DNA from 2 places in the Brevibacillus sp. SIMBA_040 genome. Region 1 is predicted to be linked to the other one. Evidence: riboswitches for the same ligand, from Rfam matches in the RefSeq annotation. Region 1 holds a riboswitch; the other holds the start of a gene.

Region 1 (4,347 bases):
GACGCAGCTTTTGGTCAGTGAAATAGTGGATTTTGAGTATATCGTTGTATCGTCAGCGATCGAGGCGCTCATTTTGGAGTGCAATCTGATCAAAAAGCATGATCCACGCTATAATGTCATGCTCCGTGATGACAAGACGTACCCGTACATCAAGATTACAAATGAGGACCAGCCACGTCTGGAAATTACGCGCAAGGTACTAAAAGACAAAGCAAAGTATTTTGGGCCGTATCCAAATGCAGGCGATGCCTCCGAGGTGAAAAAGCTGCTTGATCGGCTCTATCCACTGCGCAAATGCCGCAACATGCCCAAGCAGGTTTGTCTCTATTACCATTTGGGACAATGTCTCGCTCCCTGTGTATACGAGGTGACGGATGAGGAGAATCGGCGTCTGGTCGAAGAGATCAGCCGATTTCTGGATGGCGGTCACGAAGAGATGAAGCAGCAGTTGACCGAGAAAATGATGCAAGCCGCTGAGAGCATGGAGTTCGAACGGGCAAAGGAATACCGCGACCAGATCAAGAGTATCGAAGCGGTCATGGAAAAGCAGAAGATTACCTTTACCGATACCGTGGATCGGGATATTATCGGATTTGCTGTCGAAAAGGGCTGGATGTGCATCCAGATTTTTTACATGCGCCAGGGCAAAATGATCGAGCGTCAAACGACCTCTTTTCCTTATTATGGTGAGGAAAACGAGGATTTCATGTCCTACGTCAGCCAGTTTTACTACGATAAGCAAAACGCCCTGCCGAAAGAAATTCTGCTTCCTGAACAAAGCGACACCGAGCTTTTGAGCGACTGGCTCGGAATCAAAGTCCACGCTCCAAAACGTAGCAAAAAGCGAGAGCTGGTACAAATGGCATCTGAGAACGCCAGGATCGCCCTGCAAGAGAAGTTTGCGCTCATGTCAAAGGATGACGCGCGTACGGTTCAGGCTGTGCACAACCTGGGGCATATTCTCGGCATAGGTGTCCCCCATCGCATCGAGGCGTTTGATAACTCCAACATCCAGGGAACAGAGCCAGTATCCGCGATGATCGTGTTTACGGATGGTCGTCCGGACAAAAAGGAATACCGCAAATTCAAAATCAAAACAGTCGAAGGCCCAGATGATTACGGCTCCATGCGAGAGGTTATTCGTCGGCGTTACTCGCGCTTGCTCAAAGAGAATCAGCCGATGCCTGATCTCATCGTCATGGACGGTGGCAAAGGGCAAATCACTTCCGCCATGGATGTATTGGAAAATGAGCTTGGGCTCTATATCCCGGTCTGTGGCTTGGCAAAGGACGAGAAGCACCGTACTGCACAGCTTCTGTTTGGAGACCCGCCAGAGCCGGTCAATCTGAAGCGCGACAGCTACGAGTTTTATTTGCTGCAGCGCATTCAGGATGAGGTGCACCGTTTTGTAATCACCTTCCACCGGCAGTCCCGTACGAAAACGATGCTCTCCTCTCAGCTGGATGAGATTCCGGGCATCGGGGAAAAGCGCCGTAAGCTTCTCTTTACGCATTTTGGCTCGATGAAGAAAATGCGCGAGGCTACGGTAGAAGATTTCCGTCAGCTAGGAATCGGCGACAAGCTGGCAAGAGAAATAATCGCCCATTTGCGAAAGCTTGAGTCGTAGAAATAATCCGAAAAAACGATTGAACGATTTTTCGTCCCATGATATAATGCGATTCAAACAGAATAGTTAGCCTCACTTCCATATATGGAGTGAGGTAGAGGCGCGAAAACCAAGAGTACCACCCTGAGATCGGGTATCTGTGAAGGGTTTGGGAAAGGGGAATTCGCCGAAGTCTGGAGAAAAACCCGCTTTTCTCCATGCTGGGTCTGCATTGAATAAATGCAGGACTGTCATCTCGGCAATCACCAGTTGCCAGATGGAGAGCTATCTCACGGTGAGTCCGTGCGTAATCATGATGGTTGGTTCTGTCATGCTGCATGGACCGCGTGTATTGGAAGGGAGGAACCGGTATGTCGAAACAATAGGCAGCGGCAGGTCTTATTCCTAGTCGATGCCTTTTTTTAATAAAATTTATGATGTTTTTTTCCAATAGAGAGAAAATAGATAAACCATACAAAAAGAGAAAACCATAAAAAAACCGAACATCATTGGATATGAGAAAAGGGAGAGAAGCCGCATGGGGTTGATCGTGCAGAAATACGGAGGTACCTCTGTAGGTACCATTGAGCGAATTTTACGAGTAGCGGACCGAATCATCACATACAAAGAGGAAGGGCATGATGTGGTCGTGGTAGTCTCTGCGATGGGCAAATCTACTGATGTACTGGTGGATCTCGCTAGGCAGATTACCCCATTCCCATCGGAGCGAGAAATGGATATGCTGCTGACCACGGGGGAGCAGGTATCGATCTCACTTTTGGCCATGGCCTTGCATACGAAAGGCTACGATGCCATTTCCTTGACTGGATGGCAAGCAGGAGTTACGACTGAAGCGATTCACGGCAGAGCGAGAATCAAGCAAATTGATTCAGAGCGGATTCAAGCCGAGCTGGACCGTGGACGTGTCGTGATTGTGGCTGGCTTCCAAGGAATCAGTGATGAGGGTGAAATCACTACGCTCGGCCGCGGTGGATCGGATACATCCGCGGTTACCCTCGCAGCAAGCCTGGGTGCAGACAAATGCGAGATTTTTACTGACGTGTCAGGTGTGTACACGGCTGATCCACGGATGGTCCCGGCAGCAAGCAAGCTGGACACTATCTCCTACGATGAGATGCTGGAATTGGCAAATCTGGGGGCAGGTGTCCTACATCCGCGTTCGGTAGAGGCTGCTAAGAAATATAAAGTACGGCTGGTGGTCCGCTCCAGCTTTACTGCTGAAGATGGTACGTACGTTGAGGAGGTTGCCAACATGGAAACAGGAAGAGTAGTGAGTGGAGTCGCACATGACGAAGATGTCGCAAAAATTACGGTTGTCGGGATGCCTGCCAAGGTAGGTACACTCTCTCGCCTGTTTAATACACTGGCGGACAATCAGGTAAACGTGGACATTATTATCCAAAGCTCTTACGATGTGGCAGTGACAAACATTTCGTTTACGGTAACAGGTGACGATCTGACCAAAGCCATAAATACGTTGAATGCCAATCAGTCAGAGCTTGGCTTTGAAAAAGTCGATTTTGAAGAAAATCTGACCAAAGTATCCATCGTAGGCTCCGGTATGATCAACAATCCTGGAGTTGCAGCTGAAATGTTTCGCGTTTTAGCTGAAAAGGAAATTTCTGTTAAAATGGTATCTACTTCCGATATCAAAGTATCATGTGTCATACCAGCCAGCTTGACAGAGCTTGCCGTTTGCAGTCTTCATTCGGCTTATGGGCTCGATGTAGCTGAAACGGCTGTTGTTCACGGCTAATCGCTATCACCATCAAGAATCCCCCCTCTCCTCTACAGGTAGAGGGGGCTACTTATGTGAGCGGATGCTCACTTTTTGCTACGTGCAATGATATGAATGGTACTACTTCCATCTATTTCTAGTTGGGCTACGACTTCTGATTGCTTCCACGTCTCTAGTGCGCCGGCAATGATTCCTGCCTCCAAAGATAGCGTTCGGCACAGGCGTTCAGCGGATTGATACTGGTAAATGGAATGTGACAGCTTGTAGGTAATGCCTTGCTCTGATGACTCTACGAGGTCTAATTGACCCAGTCCCAGTCGCATGAACGGGTGAATGATGCCTGTTTCAGAGGCGATCCGAATTTTTCGGCCCATTTCTTTGCCTAGCCAGTACAGAATAGGGCTCTCGCTCTCGCCTAACAAGGCGTTGGTCAGCGTTTCACGTAGTAGATGGTAGCCTAAATAAGGCATGCTCATTCGCTCGGCATAAAGAATGGTTTGGGCAGGCAACAGGGCTGCCAGTTGATCCGTCTCTTTCATTTTGCTCCCTCCTGTCTGTACTAGACTATGAGAGAGTCGCTATTTTCATGACCAATCCTAGAGAGAAAAATAGCATAATTGAACAAAGTTATTCTATCAATGTATTTAGTCTATTGATTGTCTTGACGCTCTCAGTCGACAAGAGTACAATTGGATTTGGTCAAAGTTTTGCCCAACTTTTTTTCGTATTTTGACACATTCCGACAAGGTGGGACGAGACGAAAGACGGTTTTTTCGTCATGTCTAACGGGAATCGCAATGGGTTAGGATATTGGAAAGGTCGATACAAAAAGGTCGCAACCATTTTGTAGACCGTTTGCGGGCAGATCAGATTTTTTGAAAAACGTCGAGACGTTTTTCACAAACTACGAGCGTTACATACATTGAAAGGGGGACCATGGTATGGCGAAAGGCCATAGCTTTCTCAGCCACAAGCTGCACTC
Region 2 (4,347 bases), on a different contig from region 1:
GGCTTTTTGTCGTCAAATGTCTTCAATTCGCTTCTTCCGATATCGTCGGTAAAAAGGCGATACTTGATGAGCTTTCACGTTTCGACGATCCAGCTACTGAAAAAGACGTCATCGCTCAGCTCCAGGGGTGGAGAGAAGTCGTCGTGACCTATACAGAAAACTTTGGGTGGAAAAAGCTGTTTCAGATGGTGCCGATCGCAGGCATTTTGTTCGGGGCGTACATCAATCGTTCCACTGTACAGGATGTCGCCGAGGCTGGCATGATGCTGTACCAAAAACGGCGAATCCTGGAGCGGTTGCGTCAAGCATGAGAATAAGAGCACTATTCGTGCCAATCCTCCGCAGTGATGGCATACATGTTGTGGTCTTCCCACTTTCCATAGATTTGCAAATAGCGCAGGGATAATCCTTCATAACGAAAACGGTTCTTTTCGAGTACGCGAATAGAGCCAAGATTGCGTGGCATGACCGCAGCTTGCACGCGATGCAAATTGGCAGTGGTAAAGGCGAATTGCAAAGCGAGTCCAACAGCGGAGGTAGTATAGCCGCGTCCATTGCAGCTTTGATCCATAAAATAGCCCAATGTTGCGTTTTGCCAAGCACCGCGGACGACATTGGACAAGGCGACACGACCGATCATTTCCTCTTTTTCGGAAAGAAAAACGCCAAAAGCAAATCCGGACCCATTTTCGAAGTCCTGTATGGCCTGGGCTACTTGCTGCTGCTGACCTTCCAATGTCAGGTGAGAAGGGAGACGGATCGGTTCGAATGGCGCCAGAAAATCTTGGTTACGCAGCCGAAGCTCCAATAGCTCGGCTGCGTCCTGTTCACGAAGAGGGCGTAAATAGATAGCATCGGTATGTAATTGCATCGAGCGATCCTCCTATAGAAAAAATGGTGGATCGATAGTGTACCACGTTTTCTCTTCGCAGGAAATGCAATACGAATAAAAGAGTGAAAATATTCGTTACAATCCGAGAGCTTCCACAAAAGAAACGCCATAAGCTTTGCATTTCTCAACTTCCTTGGCATTGGGGGTGAGCTCGATTTTCAGCCCCTCCAATGGCGTTTCTGCTCCACGCTCGCGAGCTTTTTCTAATAGAATATCCACAGCGGCACCTACATGCTCATAGTTTGAGTCGCATGAACCAAAAGCGATGACCTTTTTGCCACTTAAATCAATGTTGTTCATTTCTTCATAGAAGTCCAGGCATTCGTCTGGCAGCTCTCCATCTCCCCATGTATACGCGCCAAGGGCAATGCCGTCGTACGACTCCAGCTCTTGTGCACTGGCATCCATCACTTCCTTTATCACCATCGTAGCACCTGTAGAACGAATTCCTTCTGCGATGGCCTCAGCCATTTCCTGTGTGTTTCCAGACATGCTTGCGTAAACAATCAAAAAGCTCATAAAAGGAAAACCTCCAAGTTAGTAATGAAAATCATTATCATAAACAAAATAATGAAAATGATAATCGTTGTCAATGACTAATTCATTTTTGATAAAGCTGTTGCCACAACGCATTGATTTTGGTAGAGTTAAATGAAATTATTATATGGAAGTCTAAATAGAGGTGCGCCGAGGATGAGTACATCTTTTCGTGATCTGCCAGGGGGCAGGAAAAGGAGGAAAGGCTAAAGCGCCGAAGCTGCTGCTATTCCCCTGAATAGCGATGGTTGGGGTGGATCGTGAAAAATGATCGTCCTGTCATGAAAGGTGGTAAGCCTTTTGTGGAGCGCTATTTACGATTTGCTTGCGGAGTATCCAAAGCAATGAGGTAGCGTATGCACTCATTGCTTTTTTTAGTGAATCAGAAGGTGTAAACTTCAGGTATATACTTCCTGATTCAGCTAGATTACCATTCCGCTAAAACTTACAAGCTTTTCAATTAAAAGGAGGACTCACCTGTGAACATGATGGATGCAAACGAAATTATCGCGTTTATTCAAAAAAGCGAAAAGAAAACACCTGTGAAAGTATATGTGAAGGGTAATCTGGAGGGAATCGACTTCGGAGCTAGTGCAAAGGCATTCATCACGGGGGGCACAGGTGTCGTATTTGGCGAATGGAAAGAAATCGAGCCTGTACTGACTGAGAACAAGGACAAGATCGAAGACTATGTAGTTGAAAGCGATCGTCGCAATTCTGCAATCCCATTGCTTGATACCAAAGGAATTCAAGCGCGTATTGAACCAGGTGCGATCATTCGTGACCAAGTAACGATTGGCAACAATGCAGTCATCATGATGGGTGCTTCTATCAACATCGGTGCTGTTATTGGTGAGGGCACGATGATTGATATGAACGTAGTTGTAGGTGGTCGTGGAACGATCGGGAAAAACTGCCATATCGGTGCAGGCTCCGTTATTGCGGGTGTAATTGAACCGCCTTCTGCTACGCCAGTAGTCATCGAAGACGATGTTGTGATCGGTGCCAACGCAGTGGTGCTTGAGGGTGTGCGCGTAGGGAAAGGTGCTGTTGTTGCAGCTGGTGCGGTTGTCATTGAAGATGTACCGCCATACGTAGTAGTAGCAGGTACTCCAGCTCGTGTCATCAAGCAAATCGACGAAAAGACTCGCTCCAAAACAGAAATCAAACAGGAACTACGTCAGCTCTAAGGGAGTGTGTGGTCATGGATTGGCGTTCGCTTGATGAACAATACATCGTCTCCACGTACAATCGTCTTCCGATAGCAATCGCCAAAGGGGAAGGCAATTATTTGTACGATACCAATGGCAAAAAATATTTGGATTTGTTTACTGGACTCGCAGTGAATGTGCTCGGTCACTCACATCCACGTATTTTGCGCGCGCTTCATGAGCAAGGAGAGCAGTTTTTGCATATATCCAACGTCTTTCTCAACCAGCCTGCGATTCGTCTGGCGCAGCGTCTGGTGGAGCAGACAATCCCGGGTAAAGTATTTTTCACCAACTCGGGTGCGGAGGCGACTGAAGCTGCCATTAAACTGATCCATAAGTGGACAAAGACGGAGGGGGCTGGACGTGAGGGGATTGTCGTTCTCAGAAATAGTTTCCACGGACGGACCCTCGGCGCTGTTCGACTGACTAGGCAAGCCCATGTCTATCAGGATTTCCCGCAGCCTGCTTTTTCGGTTTATGAGCTGGATGCAGAGGATGCGGCTGGTCTGCGCGAACTTTGCCAAAAGGTAAAGCCTGCTGCTGTTCTGATGGAGCCGGTACTTGGTTCTGGCGGAGTAGTTCCCCTGTCGGAGACATTCCTCCAAGAAGTATCAGCCATTTGCCAGGAAGAAGGCATGCTGTTTGCGATGGACGAAATTCAGACAGGTATGGGGCGAACAGGGAAGCTGTTTGCTTATCAGCACACTGCTGTCACTCCCGACCTGATACTGTTTGCCAAAGGTGTAGGTGGAGGCTTGCCACTTGGTGGTGTGATTGCTGGTACAAAGCTTATGAACCAGTTCAAGCCGGGTGATCATGGTACAACCTTTGCTCCTTCGCCACTATCAGCTGCTTTGGGGAATGCTGTCATGGATGAGCTTCTTGATCCCGCTTTTGCAAAAGGTGTGGATGAGGTGATCGCATACCTCTGGGATCAGCTGGAGGCACTACGCGAGCGTCTGGGCGATCAGCTTCAGGCATTGCGTGGGAAAGGCATGATGGTCGGTATTCCTCTTAGTGTCTCTCCTGAAGAAGCGAGTCATTTGCAGCAGCAATTGCTGGAGGAGGGTATTCTCGTCGATGTGACGCAGAAGACTATCGTTCGCCTGCTGCCGCCACTGACCCTGACAAAAGGGGATGTAGATCGGTTTTTGGATGTTTTCGCTCATTTGCTGACAACTCTCTCAGGCATGAGGGAAGGAGCGTAAATGATGGCAACTTCCACGTTTGCGCAGATCCGTCGTGATTTGCATCAAATACCCGAGCCAGGCTTTCAAGAAGTAAAAACGCAAAAATATTTGCTTGATTATCTGGAGAAGCTCCCCCAAGAGCGGCTCCAGATCAAGCTGTGGCGTACAGGGATTCTCGTCAAAATCGCAGGTACTGCTCCAAAACGGACGATCGCTTGGCGTACAGACATGGACGGTCTGCCGATCGTAGAGGAGACATCGTATCCATTCCGATCACTGCATGAGGGCTATATGCACGCATGTGGACATGATATGCACATGGCGATTGCCCTTGGTCTTTTGACGCACTTTGTGAAAAACGCGCTAGCAGATGACCTGTTGTTCCTCTTCCAGCCTGCTGAAGAAGGTCCAGGCGGAGCTCTGCCGATGATGGAGAGCGAGGAATTTGCTAGCTGGCGTCCTGATTGCATTTTTGCCCTGCATATTGCTCCCGAATATCCAGTAGGACATATCGCTA

The links. Region 1 has a riboswitch for lysine ahead of SB752_RS09035 (aspartate kinase). Riboswitches for the same ligand answer to the same signal wherever they lie in the genome.
Region 2: another riboswitch for lysine. It lies ahead of dapD (2,3,4,5-tetrahydropyridine-2,6-dicarboxylate N-acetyltransferase); the one in region 1 lies ahead of SB752_RS09035 (aspartate kinase).

The regions. Positions count from the first base shown of each region.
Region 1 is NZ_JAWRXI010000004.1:236,143-240,489, reverse strand. It holds gene uvrC (excinuclease ABC subunit UvrC) at 1-1,627, shown strand, start outside; lysine riboswitch at 1,715-1,902, shown strand; gene SB752_RS09035 (aspartate kinase) at 2,145-3,383, shown strand; gene SB752_RS09030 (DUF2507 domain-containing protein) at 3,452-3,904, opposite strand; gene SB752_RS09025 (succinate dehydrogenase cytochrome b558 subunit) at 4,307-4,347, shown strand, end outside.
Region 2 is NZ_JAWRXI010000005.1:111,043-115,389, forward strand. It holds gene SB752_RS10335 (EcsC family protein) at 1-311, shown strand, start outside; gene SB752_RS10340 (GNAT family N-acetyltransferase) at 323-871, opposite strand; gene SB752_RS10345 (flavodoxin) at 968-1,411, opposite strand; lysine riboswitch at 1,562-1,750, shown strand; gene dapD (2,3,4,5-tetrahydropyridine-2,6-dicarboxylate N-acetyltransferase) at 1,909-2,619, shown strand; gene SB752_RS10355 (aspartate aminotransferase family protein) at 2,634-3,848, shown strand; gene SB752_RS10360 (N-acetyldiaminopimelate deacetylase) at 3,852-4,347, shown strand, end outside.